3 regions of the Faecalibacterium sp. genome follow, and region 3 is predicted to be linked to each of the others. Evidence: predicted binding sites of a transcription regulator. Region 3 holds the regulator's gene; each other region holds the start of a gene.
What was found. The regulator Rex, encoded in region 3, represses fermentation and respiration genes when NADH is low (regulators of the CRP and FNR family bind a similar motif). The targets are predictions, from matches to a motif close to ATTGTTAANNNNTTAACAAT.
Positions count from the first base shown of each region.

Region 1: ACT8X9_RS09735 (butyryl-CoA:acetate CoA-transferase) is a predicted target of Rex. The motif match lies at 1,385-1,404, and genes of this name have one in related genera.
Region 2: fucO (lactaldehyde reductase) is a predicted target of Rex. The motif match lies at 3,201-3,220, and genes of this name have one in related genera.

Region 1 covers NZ_DAWCVJ010000060.1:479-5,983, forward strand. The annotation lists partial or broken gene ACT8X9_RS09725 (acetyl-CoA C-acyltransferase) at 1-478, opposite strand, end outside; gene coaD (pantetheine-phosphate adenylyltransferase) at 570-1,073, opposite strand; gene ACT8X9_RS09735 (butyryl-CoA:acetate CoA-transferase) at 1,591-2,937, shown strand; gene ACT8X9_RS09740 (AI-2E family transporter) at 2,986-4,263, shown strand; gene ACT8X9_RS09745 (radical SAM protein) at 4,355-5,505, opposite strand, start outside.
Region 2 covers NZ_DAWCVJ010000004.1:53,010-58,514, reverse strand. The annotation lists gene fsa (fructose-6-phosphate aldolase) at 1-314, opposite strand, end outside; gene ACT8X9_RS01570 (putative ABC transporter permease) at 402-1,688, opposite strand; gene fucO (lactaldehyde reductase) at 1,981-3,129, opposite strand; gene ACT8X9_RS01560 (hypothetical protein) at 3,367-4,311, opposite strand; gene ACT8X9_RS01555 (alanine/glycine:cation symporter family protein) at 4,512-5,505, opposite strand, start outside.
Region 3 covers NZ_DAWCVJ010000001.1:15,972-21,476, forward strand. The annotation lists gene ACT8X9_RS00075 (carbohydrate ABC transporter permease) at 1-256, opposite strand, end outside; gene ACT8X9_RS00080 (ABC transporter substrate-binding protein) at 464-1,834, opposite strand; gene ACT8X9_RS00085 (thymidine kinase) at 2,316-2,918, opposite strand; gene ACT8X9_RS00090 (redox-sensing transcriptional repressor Rex) at 2,997-3,638, opposite strand; gene ACT8X9_RS00095 (ClpP family protease) at 3,907-4,593, shown strand; gene ACT8X9_RS00100 (DNA translocase FtsK) at 4,726-5,505, shown strand, end outside.

The DNA of each region.
Region 1 (5,505 bases), on a different contig from region 3:
TGTTGAAGCCGCAGGCATCCCACAGTGCATCGTTGACCATGGTATCGACCAGCTCGCTCTTGCCCATGGGAGAACCCATGCGGTAGCCGTAGCGGGCCTTCTGCAGGGCAAAGGGAGCCATATCCATGTTCTCCATGCCGCCTGCGACCACGATGTCAGCATCGCCAGCCTCGATCATCTGAGCAGCCATGTTGACGCAGTTCAGACCAGAGCCGCAGACCACGTTGACGGTGACAGCGGGGGTCTCAATGGGCAGGCCAGCCTTCAGGGAAGCCTGACGGGCGACGTTCTGGCCCAGACCAGCCTGAATGACGCAGCCCATGTAAACATGATCGACCTGCTCAGGTTTCACGTTTGCACGGTTCAGAGCTTCCTTGATGACGATGGAGCCAAGCTCAGCAGCAGGGACGTTTGCCAGAGTGCCGCCAAACTTACCAATAGCGGTACGGCAGGCAGATGCGATAACAATTTTTTTCATGTTAATAGCCTCCTGAAATGTGTATATTTACGGGGTTTTCGTAAAACGATCTATCAAAAGGCCCGAGAGCCTTTTTGCATGATAAAAGGGATCAGATAGTCTTTCCTTCCGCCCGAAGCTGCTCCACTTTCGCGTGGATGGCCGCTTCTACGTTGGGCGTCACGAACTTGGAGATGTTGCTGCCGTAGCGGGCAGCCTCCTTGACGATGGTGGAGGAAAGGTAGCTCCACTTGATGCTGGTGGCGAGGAACATGGTCTCGATACCGGGCATCAGTGCGTGGTTGGTCTGCGCCAGCTGGATCTCGTTTTCGAAATCCGTCACAGCCCGCAGGCCCCGCACCATCACCGAGGCGTGGCGCTTCTTGGCGAACTCCACGGTCAAGCCGTCAAAGCTCTCCACCGTCACGTTCGGGATGTCCTTGCAGCACTCCTGCAGCAGCGCCACCCGCTCCTCTACGGTGAACAGGGGGTTCTTCGCGCTGTTGATGAGCACTGCCACGATGAGGTGGTCGTTGATCTTCGCTGCCCGCTTGATGATGTCGAGATGTCCTCTCGTGACCGGGTCAAAGGACCCGGGGTAAACTGCTGTTGCCATCGGTATGGTCTCCTTTATCGCCGCGCTTTGGAAAAGCGCAATTTGGTGTTGCCATGATAGCACTTTTCAGTTCCCGCTTCAAGTATCGAGGCATATGCCCCTCGCAACATCGTTAATTTTTAGTCAATTAACGTCGCACTGGGGCGCTTTGTCTTGGTACACATTAAGTAAACCATATTGTCAAAATTTTATCAAGTCTTTTTTCAAAAAAATTTGTTTTTGTCGTACCAAATTATCCCCACAAATTGCTAAGATTTTTAGTCATCTTGTCCGTAGGGCTATTTTTTACGAAAGGGGGCTTGATTCTGTTCTTTGTTAATGTTATAACTAAGTTGAGCAGGTCTGCCTCTGCCGGAGGCACCCGTCCTGCTGTTTCCAAGGATACCGCCGGGATGTGATAAGCCGGTGTCAAAACTGGAAACGAACGGTAAATTTCCGGCAAAGATCTTTGTTCCGCAGGAATGTAAATGGTAAATTTACAATTCTTTTATGTTATTATAGGAGAGGATGGTTTATAATGGATTTTAAGGAAATGTACGCGCAGAAAAAGATGACCGCCGAGCAGGCTGCCGCGCTGGTCAAGAGCGGCGACTGGGTGGACTACGGCTGGTGTGTCAACACTCCTGTGGCCGTGGACGCCGCCCTTGCAAAGCGCCTGCCGGAGCTGGAGAATGTCAACTTCCGCGGCGGCATCCTGATGTGGGTGCCCGAGATCTTCCAGATCGACGATCCTGCTGCCCACATGACCTGGAACAGCTGGCATATGGGCGGCATCGAGCGCAAGGCCATCGCACAGGGCTTTTCGTTCTACTCCCCCATCCGGTATTCTGAGCTTCCCCGCTATTACCGCGAAAGCCCCGATCCGCTGGATGTCGCCGTCTTTCAGGTGACGCCGATGGATGAGCACGGCTACTTCAACTTCGGCCCCAGCGCTTCTCATCTGGGCGCTGTCTGCGAGAAGGCCAAGAAGATCGTCGTCGAAGTCAACACCAATATGCCCCGCTGCCTCGGCGGCATGGAGAACTGCGTCCACATCTCCCGGGTCACCGGCATCGTGGAGGGCAGCAACCCGCCCATTGGCCAGATGGCCGCTGCCGGCCCCGCTTCTGAGGTCGATCTGAAGGTCGCCAATCTCGTCGTGCCCCAGATCCCCAATGGTGCCTGCCTGCAGCTGGGCATCGGCGGTATGCCCAATGCCATCGGCAGCCTCATCGCCCAGAGCGACCTGAAGGACCTCGGCGTCCACACGGAGATGTACGTCGATGCCTTTGTGGACATCGCCAAGGCCGGCAAGATCACCGGCGCACACAAGCAGCTGGACAAGGGCCGTCAGGTCTACGCCTTCGGTGCCGGCACCCAGAAGATGTACGACTACCTCAACAACAATCCCGAGTGTATGTCCGCCCCCGTCGATTACACCAACGACATCCGCAGCATCTCCGCACTGGACAACTTTATCTCCATCAACAATGCGGTGGACATCGACCTGTTTGGTCAGGTGAACGCGGAGAGCGCCGGTATCAAGCACATCTCCGGTGCAGGCGGCCAGCTGGACTTCGTGCTGGGTGCCTACCTCTCCAAGGGCGGCAAGAGCTTCATCTGCCTTTCCTCCACCTTCTTTAATAAAAAGACCGGCCAGCTGGAGAGCCGCATCCGTCCCACGCTGGAAAATGGCAGCATCATCACCGACACCCGCGCCAACCTGCATTATCTCTGCACCGAGTACGGCTGCGTCAACCTCAAGGGCCTGACCACTTGGGAGAAGGCTGAGGCCCTCATCAACGTGGCACACCCCGACTTCCGTGAGCAGCTCATCAAAGAAGCCGAGAAGATGCACATCTGGCGCCGCAGCAACAAAATCTAAACATCGCCGTATCGGCTCCTGCCGTCTGCGGCAGGAATGGAGTCTCACATGATGGACAAAAAACCGCACATCAAGCCCTACATCTACGGAATGTTGGCGGGCTTTGGTGCGATAAGCCTGAGCATCCTCTTTTTCTTCTTCATCTACCGCTTCGACGGCTTCGGCGATGCCGTCTCCACCATGACCGGCATCCTGATGCCCTTCATCTATGGTGCGGTCATCGCCTACCTGCTCAAGCCGGTGTGCAACACCATCGAGAGCTTTCTGCACCGCATCTTCCCCCAGAAGATGCACGGTCTGGCCAATATGCTGGCCATCGCGGCCACTCTGCTCTTCGGCATTCTGGTGGTCTACGCGCTGGTGATGATGGTGGTGCCGCAGGTCATCTCCAGCGTCACCTCCCTCTATTACACGGCCCAGACCAGCATCACCCGCTTCATGCGGTGGATCAACACGCAGGACGTCTTTCTGGACAATGCGACCCTGATGGGCTACTTCAACGACGCTTACGATGCCATCACGAGCAATCTGGCCTCTCTGCGCACCACCCTGCTGCCCTCCCTCCAGAACCTGCAGGGCATCCTGAGCAGCGTGGGCGTGGGCGTCATAAACGTGGTGACGTGGTTCAAGAACCTGCTCATCGGCCTCATCGTCGCGGTCTACCTGCTGGCCAGCCGCAAAAAACTTGTCAAGCAGGCCAAGATGATCCTTTACAGCATCTTCAAGCCCCGCTGGGCGCAGCTCATTCAGGAAGAAGTCCTTTACGCAGACCGGATGTTCGGCGGCTTCATCAACGGCAAGATTCTGGACTCTGCCATCATTGGCGTGCTCTGCTACTTTGCCTGCATCGTCTTCAAGTTCCCCAGCGCTCTGCTGGTGTCCGTCATCATCGGCGTCACCAACGTCATCCCCTTCTTCGGCCCCTTCATCGGTGCGGTCCCCGCCACCCTGCTCATCCTCATCCAGAGTCCCATCAAGGCCCTCTGGTTCGTGCTCTTCGTTCTGGTGCTCCAGCAGCTGGACGGCAATGTCATCGGCCCGAAGATCTTGGGCAACACCACCGGACTTTCCAGCTTCTGGGTGCTCTTCTCCATCCTGCTGTTTGGCGGGCTGTGGGGCTTCGTGGGCATGATCGTAGGCGTGCCGCTGTTTGCCGTCATCTACGACATCATCAAGAAGCTGGTGTTCCATGGCCTCCGCCGCAACGGCCAGCTCGGGCAGGTAGAAACCTACCATGAAGAGTTCGGCGACCCGGATGACCCGGCTCCCGCCCCTGCCGAGGCAGAGAGCGAGACCGAGATCGTCATCGACTCCGGCGAAGAATAACAAGAACAAGCCCCCATCCTCCCGGCTGCCTCAGCCGGTGAAGATGGGGGCTTTTCTGCGCATTTTTATTCCAGTGGAAAGACCGATAAAGTCATTTCGCGGTGGTGGGTCTCCAGTCCTTGTAGTTCTCGTACCGGCTCTCCCGGAGCGTGACGTGAGACCAGATCTCGTCGGCCACAGGCTGCCAGTCTGCCGCATAGGCCGCACACTTGTCACAGAGGTGGTCTACGGTCTCGGGGGACTGCAGATCCGTGCTGTGGGCACCGGTGTCGTGGACCATCTTCCGCAGCAGCTCGGGATTTTCCAGCATCGGACAGGGCCGCAGGTGATTTTTATTGAAAGGCTGCCCATTGTGATAGGCCATGAAGAGGGGGCTGCGGAGGATGTCGAGGATGCTGCTGTCGTGGATGTTGGCGTTCGAGTAGTGGATGAAGACGCAGGGTTCGGCGTCGCCCGCCGAGTTGATGTGGAAGTAGTTGCGCCCGCCTGCGATGCAGCCGCCCACGAACTCGCCGTCGTTCTGGAAGTCCATCGGGTAGAACGGGATGTCGCTCTTCTCCGAGCGGAGATACCGGATGCGCTCCAGCATATACTTGCGCTGGGCCGGGGTGGGCATCAGTTCGGGCGCAGCCTCGTTGCCCACCGGCATGTAATGGAAGTAGAAGCCGAAATGCGCGCCCTTATCGCAGAGCATCCGCATGAAGTGGTCGCTGGTGACGGCCTCAAGGTTGTCCCTCGTGTAGCAGATGGATGTCCCGGAGAGGATGCCGTGGGCCTTCAGCAGGTCCATCGCGTGCATGACAGCGGCATAGTGCCCCTCGCCCCGCCGGGCATCGTTGGTGGAAGGCGTGCCCTCGATGGAGAGCATAAAGGCGATGTTGCCCAGCTTTACCACCCGCTCACAGAACGGCTCGTCGATGAGGGTGGAGTTGGTGTAGATGGCGAACTGCACATCGTTGTGCTTCTCCGCCAGACGAAGGATGTCCGCCTTCCGCACCAGCGGCTCGCCGCCGGTGAGCATATAGAGGTAGACGCCCAGCGCCTTGCCTTCGGTGACGATCTTGTCCATATCCTCAAAGCTGAGGTTGTTCTTGTGGCCGTACTCGCCCGCCCAGCAGCCCACACAATGCATATTGCAGGCCGAAGTGGGGTCGAAGAGGATGAGCCACGGGATGTTGCAGCGGTACTTGACCCGGTTCTCCCGGATGGTCTTGGTGCCCCGGAAGAACGCCTCATAGCCGA
Region 2 (5,505 bases), on a different contig from region 3:
ATGCCCTTGGCGCTCAGGGCCTTGATGGCCTTGAGGCCCTCCACGGTCATGGGGATCTTGACGACCATGTGCTTGGGGTCGAGGGCATAGATGGCCTCTCCCTCCTTCACCATCGTCTCCGCATCAGTGGTGGTGGCCTTCACCTCGCCGGAGATGGGGCCGTCCACGATGGAGGCGATCTCCGCCAGCGTCTTGGCGTAGTCCTTGTGCTCCTTTGCGATGAGGCTGGGGTTGGTGGTGACGCCCGAAATGACGCCCATATCATTGGCCTTGCGGATCTCGTCCACATTTGCGGTATCGATAAAGAATTTCATACAGGTCCTCCCTTCGTTCTTCGTGAGAACATTTCTGCCCTTATTTTACTACACTTCCGGCAGAGAGAAAAGAGTCCCCTGCAAATTTCACGTCTTCTTTGCGTTGGGGTATACCCGCTCCATCCGGGCATTGTCGAAATGCTCGTCGAGGAAGACGTCCAGCCGGTTTGCCGGGGCGAGGCCGCTGGTGCGGGCGTCGTAGCGGGCCAGCGCCAGACCGGAAAGCCCCATGTTCACGGCCATGAACACCGTCAGCACCACCGTCATCCACGGCAGGATATGCTTTTTGAGCTTTGCCATCAGCTTTGCGATGAGGGGGTAGCCGTACCGAATCCAGACCACCGCCGCGATGCCCCAGAAAAAGCAGTAGAGCAGGTTGACACGGCCTCCCAGATTGAACTTGAAGCCGCTGTAATCCCAAAAGATGACGCCGAAGAGCAGCTCGCCCACGGCGCTGCAAAGATACTCATACGCGCCGCCCAGCACAAAGCCGAAGAGGAAGATGGAGCGGTCGCTCCGCTTCTCGCTGCCCCGCAGCAGGACAGCCGCCATGACCAGCGCCAGCCCCCACACCACGCTGAAGGGACCCCACACAAGGCTCGAGCGGCTCATCCAGACCCCCGCCGTCACCCGGCAGAAGAGCGTCTCCACCACATCGCCGAGGAACGCGCCGATGACGAAGAGCCAGACGAGGTCGCCGAAGCTCAGGGCCTTCTCGGCCTGCACCGTCGGCTCGGGCCGGACAGCAGTCGGATAGGCCTTCTGGATACGCTTTTCCACATGGGCGATGAGCCGCTGGCGCAGCTTGTCCGAGTGCTTTTCCAGCTCAAGGTTGAACTGTTCCAACTTCGGGTGGCTGGCGGCGTACTGGTTGACGGCCAGCGCCGTACCCAGCTGGTCGAGGACGGCCACCGTCATCATGACCCAGACGCCCACATGCAGCAGCCACCCCGGCAGAAGGGCGCAGAGGCGCAGCAGCAGGCCGTTGCCCCATAGGACGCTGGCCATGCCCAGCAGGCCCCAGAGCACCGAATATTGCAGGCAGACATAGCCGTCCAGATTGAACTTCTTGTCCGAGTAGTCCCACCAGCGGCGGCGGTGCACCCGCTCCAGCAGCTTGGCCGTCACCCACTCCACTACCGTGGCGTCCGCCGCACAGCCGAGAAAGAGGGCCAGCGGGGCCGAACGCAGGTCGGCGAAGCCCACGGCCATCAGCACAGCCGCCGTGCCGTAGACGAAGCAGAACGGGCCGGACGCCACGCCACGGTTGACGAAGGCACGTCCTTTCACCGTCGCTGCCACCGTTTCGGCCACCCAGCCGAGGAATGAATAGACCAGATAAATGACGCAGAGGGTATAAAAATTCAGCTCCATTGCGTGTTTCCTTTCCCATATGAATGGTTACAGGGATATTGTACGCAGTTTTTGCTTCCCGTGCAAGAGGAAGGCAGAATTTTCACGCAAAAAGGCCGCTGAAAGACAACCTCTCCGTCTGCGCCTTTGGCGCAGCCACCTCCCCTATCGAGGGGAGGCCTTGGCAGGGCGGAAAGCCTCATCTCTTCGCCAGAGGCTCCCCTACAAGGGGAGCTGTCGAGCGACAGCGAGACTGAGAGGTTGTACTTAGCAGCGGCCTATATTTTATAAGGGTAAAGCGCTCAGGCGCAGCTTACAGCTGGCTCTTGTACAGCTCCACGATCTCCTCCACGCTGGTGTCGCGGGGGTTGCCGGGACGGCAGGCGTCGGCATAAGCGGACTCGGCGAGGAACTGGATGTCCTTCTCCTTCAGGATGCCGTGGAGATTTGTGGGGATGCCCACATCCGCAGACAGCTGCTTGACGGCGGCGATGGTGGCATCTGCTGCCTCGGCGTCGTTCATCTCGTCGATGCCCACAACGCCCATCGCCTTGCCGACGGCGCGGTAACGCTCACCGGCGACGGTCTTGTTGTACTCCAGACCGACGGGCAGCAGGATAGCGCAGGCCACGCCGTGGGGGGTGTCGTACAGAGCGGACAGACCGTGTGCCATGGAGTGGACGATGCCCAGACCCACGTTGGAGAAGCCCATGCCGGCGATGTACTGGCCCAGCGCCATGCCCTCGCGGCCCTCGGGGGTGTTCTGGACAGCACCGCGCAGGTTCTCGCTGATGAGCTTGATGGCCTCGAGATGGAACATATCGGAGATGACGCAGTGGCCCTTGGTGATGTAGCCCTCGATGGCGTGGGTCAGAGCGTCCATACCGGTGGCGGCGGTCAGGCCCTTGGGCATAGAGGACATCATATCGGGATCGACGACGGCGATCTCCGGAATATCGTTGGTATCGACGCAGACGAACTTGCGCTTCTTCTCCACGTCGGTGATGACGTAGTTGATGGTGACTTCAGCTGCAGTACCGGCAGTGGTGGGCACTGCGATGGTGAAGACCGCGTGCTTCTTGGTGGGAGCAACGCCCTCCAGAGAGCGGACATCGGCAAACTCGGGGTTGTTGATGATGATGCCGATGGCCTTTGCGGTGTCCATCGAAGAACCGCCGCCGATGGTCACGATGCTGTCTGCCTCAGCAGCCTTGAAGGCGGCCACGCCGTCCTGCACATTGGCAATGGTGGGGTTGGGCTTGATCTCGCTGTAGACGGCGTAGGCGAAGTTTGCAGCATCCAGCAGGTCCGTGACCTTCTTGGTGACGCCGAACTTGATGAGGTCGGGGTCGGAGCAGACGAAAGCCTTCTTGTAGCCGCGGGCCGTCAGCTCGGGCACGATGTTCTCGATGGCGCCGTGGCCATGGTAGGAAATGGTGTTCAGAACGATACGATCAGCCATTGGTAATAAACCTCCCAATTTTGCGTCCCGCCGGGCGGCGGGCACGACTCTCTTTGCTTCTACTTTACCACTTTGTTAAAACATTTTCAATGTCATTTCTTATGATTTTCATGAAATTTTTATACTTTTTTATATTTTTGCAGAGAAATTGCCCAAATCAGGCAAAATATCCGCAACACAAAATCCCCAGCACGATTCAGACCGTGCCGGGGATTCATTGTCAGAGATATATGGATTTTATGCCGCTATGCGGCCCTCTGCCTTGCCATTTGCAATATAATGCTCGTAGTACTTCACATTATCATCTCCAAACATGGCCACAAGCTCGGGGTTATTTGCTTTATAGGTGTTCAGGTCAAATCCGCTGCTTCCGCGACGGCCTTCTTTCATGCCGCTGGTCACAAAGTGGTCAAACAGTTTTTTCTGGTCAGCACCATAAAGGGCAGCGAGGTCAGGATTGTAGGTAAGATAGTCTTGGTAGTTGTAGACAGCCTGATACTGGGCAAGCTGCTGATAAAAAGGCGGGTTTTGGAGAGTCATGCCTTGATACTTAGAGTTCGGATGATAAATTGTTTCCTTCGTGCCATCCATATAAGTGACCACCACTTTATCCACTTGAATATAAGAAATAACATTACTGTACCAGCCAACTCCATCAAATCTGCAATATGTATCTACCATCGCATTTTGGATTTCATCTTCCGTCAGATATGTAGCACTGTATATATCTCCCTGTTTAGCCTGAACAAAGAAATTCCCATTGACATCTCGAAAAACATTTTTCAGTTCATCATTACTTCCAATAGAAACATAGTACCCCGTTTCTTTATAATATTTAAACGGAAAATCTTTTGCAACCCCATATAGAGTGTTCAAGTTATTGTTGTTATCTTCATACACCTGAAAAGGCTCATTGGGACCTACCGCGGTTAATACCTGTGTGGCAATTTCTGGTATCGCATCCCCTACACGATTATATGCCGTGGCATACCATTCTGTATATTTAATATCTTTCGCTGTATTGTTTCTGAAATACACGGTTGGTGAATATGCACAATTATTCCCCCATATAACCTGTAATGTCATAAGTTCCACATTCGGCTTCGCCGCCATCGCCGAAAGTCCAAGACATCCGCACAGCAACACCGCCGTAGACAAAAGAGCTGCAAGTTTCTTTTTCATAACGCTTCCTCCTTTTCCGGAACGCTATTCGTACTTTTCTGCCGCAACCTCATATGGTCTGCCTCTTTAAATAAATTATAGCACTATAAAATCTGCTTATCAATATGATTGCCTCTCCATCTATACAGATTTCAGCTTTTCTACGCAAAAATCCCCCACGTAGCATCAGCCATGTGGGGGTTCTACACTTTATAAGTTTTTCACTTTGCCCCTTCGCCTGCGAAGAACTCCTTCGTGAGCTTTGCCACCGTGCCGGAGAGCAGAAGCAGGGCGATGAGGTTCGGGATGCTCATCAGGCCGTTGAAGGTGTCGGCGATGCTCCACAGCAGCCCGAGGTCCACTGTCGCGCCCAGAATGGACACGAAGGAGTAGACCACGAGGAACGGCCCGACCACCTTGTCGGTGTGGAACAGGAACTCGATGCACCGGGAGCCGTACAGGCCCCAGCCGATGATGGTGGAGAACGCGAAGCAGCAGAGCGCCACCGCCGTGAAGATGGACGACCAGCCGCCGTAGGTGGCCGTGAAGCCGGAGATGGTCAGCTCCGCGCCTGCCGCGCTGCCGTAGCCCACCGGCACACCGCTGCACAGGATGACCATGGCGGTCAGGGTGCAGATGACGATGGTATCGGCAAAGACCTCGAAGATGCCGAACATTCCCTGCTTGACCGGCTTGTGGGTGTCGGCGCAGGCGTGGGCGATGGAGCCTGTGCCGAGGCCGGCCTCGTTGGAGAAGATGCCGCGGGAGACGCCCTTCTGCATACTGAGAAAGACGCTGCCGATGGCACCGCCGGTGACGGCCTGCGGGTCGAATGCACCGCCGACGATGGAGGCAAGGACCGCCGGGAAGCGGCGGTAGTTGAGCGCCACGACGCCCAGCGCCAGTACAATGTAGAACAGCGCCATAAAGGGCACCAGCTTCTCGGTGACGCTGCCGATGCGCTTGACGCCGCCCAGCAGCACCATTGCCACCATCATGGCCACCACGACGCCCACGATGAGGTTGAGGGTGGGCAGGATGCCGTTCAGGCCGCTGCCGGTGGCCAGCAGGGCTGAGTCGATGGCGGTGACGATGGTGTTCACCTGCGTGGCGTTGCCGGTGCCGAAGACGGTCAGCACGCCGAACAGGGAGTAGAGGACCGCGAGGAACTGCCACCGGCTGCCGAGGCCGTTCTTGATATAGTACATGGGGCCG
Region 3 (5,505 bases):
ACTTGAAGGTGGTGATGAGCGCCTTGGTGATCTTGGGGGTGGAGAAGGCGTCCACATAGTTCATGATGCCGTACTGATGGATGCCGTTGAAGAAGTCCATATCCGTAAAGCTGTAGTACAGAGACTGGCCGAACGGGATGGCTTTGAAGACGACGAAGCCGATGATCCAAGGGATCAGATAGAACAGGCCCTGCCATTTGTCAATGAACTTCTGGGCCGGGGTACGCCCGATAGAGGGCGCTTTGCTTTCTTTCATCCGGGAATCCTCCTTTTATAAGGATAATCTCTCGTGCACCGCAATCATTTGGACATACTTTTGTCAAAAAAATGTCATCGCTGTCTTGCGAAAAAGGGGCATCCGTCCGTAGGTGGAAAGGATGCCCCCTTGCAAGACCCTTTTATGCGGTGCGGCCCGTACGAACACCGCGCGTGCGCGGGCCGCGAGAGGTCTGTGAGGCGGAAATTAGACGGTATAGCCGACTGCGTCCATGCCGTCCAGCAGGGTATCGACCAGATCAGCGCCGGAGACGTTGTCGTAATCCAGAGAGTCGAAGACCTCCTGATAGACGCCGGTGCCGGTAGCCTTCAGGTCGTTGGACTCGAACAGGGGGTCGAGCTGGTTGGAAACGAAGGCCATGACCTTGCCGTTTGCCTCAGCGACCAGCTCCTTGACAGCGCCGGCAGCCTGAGCAGCAGCCAGACCAGCCTTGGAAGCGGGGATGCCGCACTCAGAACCCATGATGGAAGCGCCCTCTTCCTCGTTCAGCAGGAAGTTGATGAGGGTAGCTGCTTCTGCGGGGTGTGCGCAGGTCTTGGTGATGGCCAGACCCATGGAGACCTTGGAGAAGCCGCCGTTGTAATCGCCGAACTTGATCTCGTCGCCGACGGTGAAGCCAGCCTTGTTCTCTTCGTCCAGAGCGTCAGCGTACTTGGTAGCGGAGGAGTCCCACTCGAAGCAGCCAGCCAGCTTGCCGGTAATCCACTCGTTGGACTGGTGAGCAGCGTTATCGCCGTTGGAGCCGTAGTAGGTGGGCAGGCTCATGATGACGTGGCCCTCGACGAGGCTCTTGATGAAGTCGATGCCCTCGGCGATCTGGTCAGCGTCGTAGTTCAGGGTGGAGGTGGTGGGATCTGCCCAGTCCTTGCCGTACTTGGACTCGAGGTAGAAGACCATCAGGATCATACGGTCGTATGCGCCCAGATGCAGGGGATAGTAGTCATCGCCCAGCTTCTCCTGGAAGGTCTTGCCGGCAGCCATCAGCTCGTCCAGAGTAGTGGGGTAGGAGATGCCGGCCTTGTCGAAGGTGGTCTTGTTCCAGTAGAAGATACGGCCAGTCATGGAGACGGGCACGCACTGCTGAGCATTTGCCACATTGCAGGCAGCCAGCTTGGCCTCATCCCACTGGGTCAGGTCGAGGTAATCCGTGACGCTGTTCAGGTCGATGAAGGTCTGGCCGCTCTTAGAATAGTTGTACAGCCAGTTCCAGTTGATCTGGCAGACATCCTCAGCGACGCCGCCTGCGAACTTGGTGGACATGGTATCCTCCCAGCCGGACCATGCAGCGAAGGTGGGGTTGATGGTGATGGTGCTGTTCTTGGCCATGAAAGCCTTGATGGCCTCCTGATAGGCGTTGTGACGAGACTCGCCGCCCCACCAGCTCATGGTCAGGGTGACGGGGTCAGAAGACAGGCCGGCCACGGATGCTGCGGAAGCAGCAGTGGAAGTGGCGGTAGAGCCAGCGTTGCCAGAGCCGCCGCATGCGGCCAGAAGGCCGGCAGCGCCCACAGCGCCGGAGACCTTCAGAAAGTCACGACGAGAAATTGCCTTGCTCATTTTCGTTCTCCTCCTAATGTAAAAAACAACTGCTTGCACGGACGCCTCTGCAAAGCATCCGTTGTATACAAATATGATACCAAAGGCAAGAAGAAAAAGAAAGATGCAAATTGTAGGGATAGCGGCGGAAAACGAACAAATATTGCGCTTATTTTTTGCACGGTTTTGACGTCATTGCCATAATGAATAAACTTGAGGCCAAAAACTGTGCAACTTGTATACTTCAACGATTTGCATAGAAAACTGGGATGCAACAGGGAAAGAATGGCCGGATTTGCAAGAATTTTGTAACCAAGTCATATTTTGCCGAATGGACGTTGTATACATCAAAAGCGACGATGACAAAAACTTCCGGCCATGAACTGATATATCAATAGCGCAAAAAACGTGCGAATCGGGCCTTGGCTGATATATCACGGATGAAGAAAAGATACAAAAAATGCCGCCCGGCGTGCGGACGGCATGAAATCAGGGAAAACGATCATCGGCGGGCGGCATAGAAAGCGCGGCGCTCCCGGAAATAGCACTGGGGGCACATGCTGACGTACTGGACGTCGTTCTGAAGGTCGATGGCCACCTGCTCGCCCTCAAAGACGAAGCGGCCGTTGACCTTGCGGCAGTTGCAGGTGGCCTTGCGGCCGCAGGCGCAGATGGTCTTCATCTCCTCGATGGTATGGGCCAGCTCCAGCAGACGGGTGGAGCCGGGGAAGCCCTTGAGGGAGAAGTCGGAGCGCAGGCCGTAGCAGATGACCGGGATGTTCAGATCCACCGTCACCATGAACAGCTGCTCGGCCTGTGCGGCGGTAAAGAACTGGCTCTCGTCGCAGAGCACGCAGGCCAGAGGCTTGCCCTCGCTGCTGGCGGCCCGGACGGCCTCCACGAGGTCCATATCCGGCGGCACCAGCAGGTCGGCGGGGCGGCGGACGCCCAGACGGCTCACGAGGTCGCCGCTGCCCTTGGTGTCCACCTTCGGTTTGAGGATGAACACCCGCATCCCCTGCTCCTCATAGTTGTGGGCCACCTGCATCAGCGCGGTGCTCTTGCCGCTGTTCATTGCGCCGTAACGGAAATAAAGCTTTGCCATGTCGAAAAATTCTCCTCATGAAAGGACCCTCCCAGCCAGAGCCTGACGGAGAGGGTCGGCATTTTGCAGTAAGATGGCTCAGTCCTGATTGCGCAGCCGGTAGCCGAGGCTCATCAGGCTGTCGCCGAGATGGACGTTCTCCACGACGACATCGGGGTAGGACACCGACAGGTCGTAGTGGGAGAAGTTCCAGAAGCCCTGGATCCCCAGCGCCACCAGACGGCCACTGATCTCCTCTGCGCCGCTGCGGGGCAGACAGAGGACGGCCACCTCGGGGTGATGCTCGGCGCAGAACGTCTCCAGCTCATCGATGTGGAGGATCTGGATGCCGTTGATCTCCTTGCCAACCTCGTCGGGGGCGTTGTCGAAGGCGGCGATGAGCTTATAGCCGTTGGTGTCGGTGGTGATAAAGCGGCTCACGGCCTTGCCCAGACGGCCGCAGCCGATGAGGATGGTGGGCAGACGGTCACCGTTGCCGAAGAGCAGGTCCTCAAGGATGTTCAGCAGGTTCTCTACCGAATAGCCGATGCCTTGACGGCCATTCACATCGCCGATGCAGTTGAAGTCCTGCCGCACCTGCGAGGCGGTGGTGCCCATCTGGGCGGCCAGCTCGCGGGACGAGATGCTGGTGATGCCGTCGTTTTTCAGGGTGCGCAGGTAGCGATAATATTTGGGCAGACGCTTGATGACGGGCAGGGAAGCTTTGCCGGGAGTATTCATAGGGAGTTCTCCTTTCTTTTTGTCCGCAGGATCGCCGGGGGAGAGGTGCGCAGCGGCAGGGCGCTCCGGCAAGGAATAGATGTGTACTTTTCCGTACAATAATGATACTTATTTGACAATCTTATCTCTAGTATAAAGTATACATCGTGAAGCGAGAATGTCAAATCCTTTGGCGCAATTTTTTGCAAAAGCAAAGAAATCTTTGCCGAAGCATAACCGACAGGAATGCCGGACAAGCTGAAATGAAGCAAAAAGGAGGGCGCAGAGAATGGCACAGGAAGAGAAAAATATCCCCGTGGAGCAGCAGCGATTGGAAAAAGAGCAGATCGAGGACATGGGCAGCATCTACCGCACCCGGGGCGCTCACGCCATCCACTGTCTGACTGTCATCGGGCAGGTGGAGGGCCATGTGGAAGCCCCGCAGGGCCAGAAGACCACCAAGTATGAGCACGTCATCCCCCAGCTGGTGGCTGTGCAGGAAGACCCTGCCATCGAGGGGCTGCTGGTGCTGCTCAACACCGTGGGCGGAGATGTGGAGGCAGGGCTTGCGCTGGCCGAACTCATCGCCAGCATCTCGAAGCCCAGTGCGGCGGTGGTGCTGGGCGGAGGCCACTCCATCGGCATCCCGCTGGCCGTCAGCGCCCAGCGGAGTTTCATCGTGCCCACCGCCACCATGACGGTCCACCCCGTCCGCCACTCGGGGATGATCTTGGGCGTGCCCCAGACCATGCGCTGGTTCGAGCAGATGCAGGAGCGGATCACCGGCTTTGTCGCGGCCCACAGCGGCATCTCGGAAAAGCGGTACACCGAGCTGATGATGCGCACCGGCGAGCTGGTCATGGATGTGGGTACCGTGCTGGACGGCCGGAAAGCCGTGCGGGAAAAGCTCATCGACGAGCTGGGCGGGCTGTCGGATGCGCTGGCGTGGCTCTACCGAGAAATCGAGGGGAAATAAATTGCCATTTGACTTTTCCCGTGGTACAATGAAAGAATCGAATCGTATCGGGATTCTTCCATCGTCACCGACAGAGCCGCCTCGGGCGCGCCCTGCTTCTATATATAAGATAAGGAACGGTTTTTAGGGATCATGGCAAAAAGAAAACGCAGAACTTCCGCGCGGGGCAGCGCCTCGCGCCGCAAAAAACGGTCGCAGGACCGGATGCCAGCGGGGCTTGTCACCCTGTTTGCAGGGCTGGTGCTCATGGCGCTGGCCTTCGTGCCGGGCAGCTCGGCATGGCGCACGATGCACGACGTTCTGTTCGGCCTGTTCGGCTGTGGAAGCTTTGTGGTGGGGGCGGCGCTGTGCTATCTGGCCATCCTCTACACCCGGGGCGAAGACCTCCTGCCCCACATCGCCAAGCTTATGCTGGGCCTCATCTTCGCCAGCGGCACGGTCATCGTCTTTTCGGACATCCCCGCCGACCAGACCGCCGCGCAGATGACCGCCGCCTGCTATCAGAATGGGATGAGTGCATGGCTCTCGGGCGGCGCACTGGGTGCTGTGCTGGGCGGGACGCTCCTGCTGCTCTGCGGCAGGCCTGCCGCTAACTTGGTCATGGCGGCGCTGGCGGCTTGCGCCAGCCTGTACATCTTTGACATCACCCCCGCCGAGTGCTGGCAGTGGCTCTGCAATGTGGGCGGCAGCGTCCACGAAAAGGGCCTCGCGGTCCACGAGCAGAACGCCGCCCGCCGTGCCGAGCGCCTTGCGGCCCGCGCGGCAGAAGAGGCCGAAGCGGAGGAGTACGATGGGTATGACGATGACTTCCCCGAGGACGAGGAAGACTACAGCGAAGAAGAGCCGGAGGCTCCGGCGTTCCACATCCAGCCTCCCGGCTGGCTGGCTGGCGTCTTCCACTGGGGCCATCAG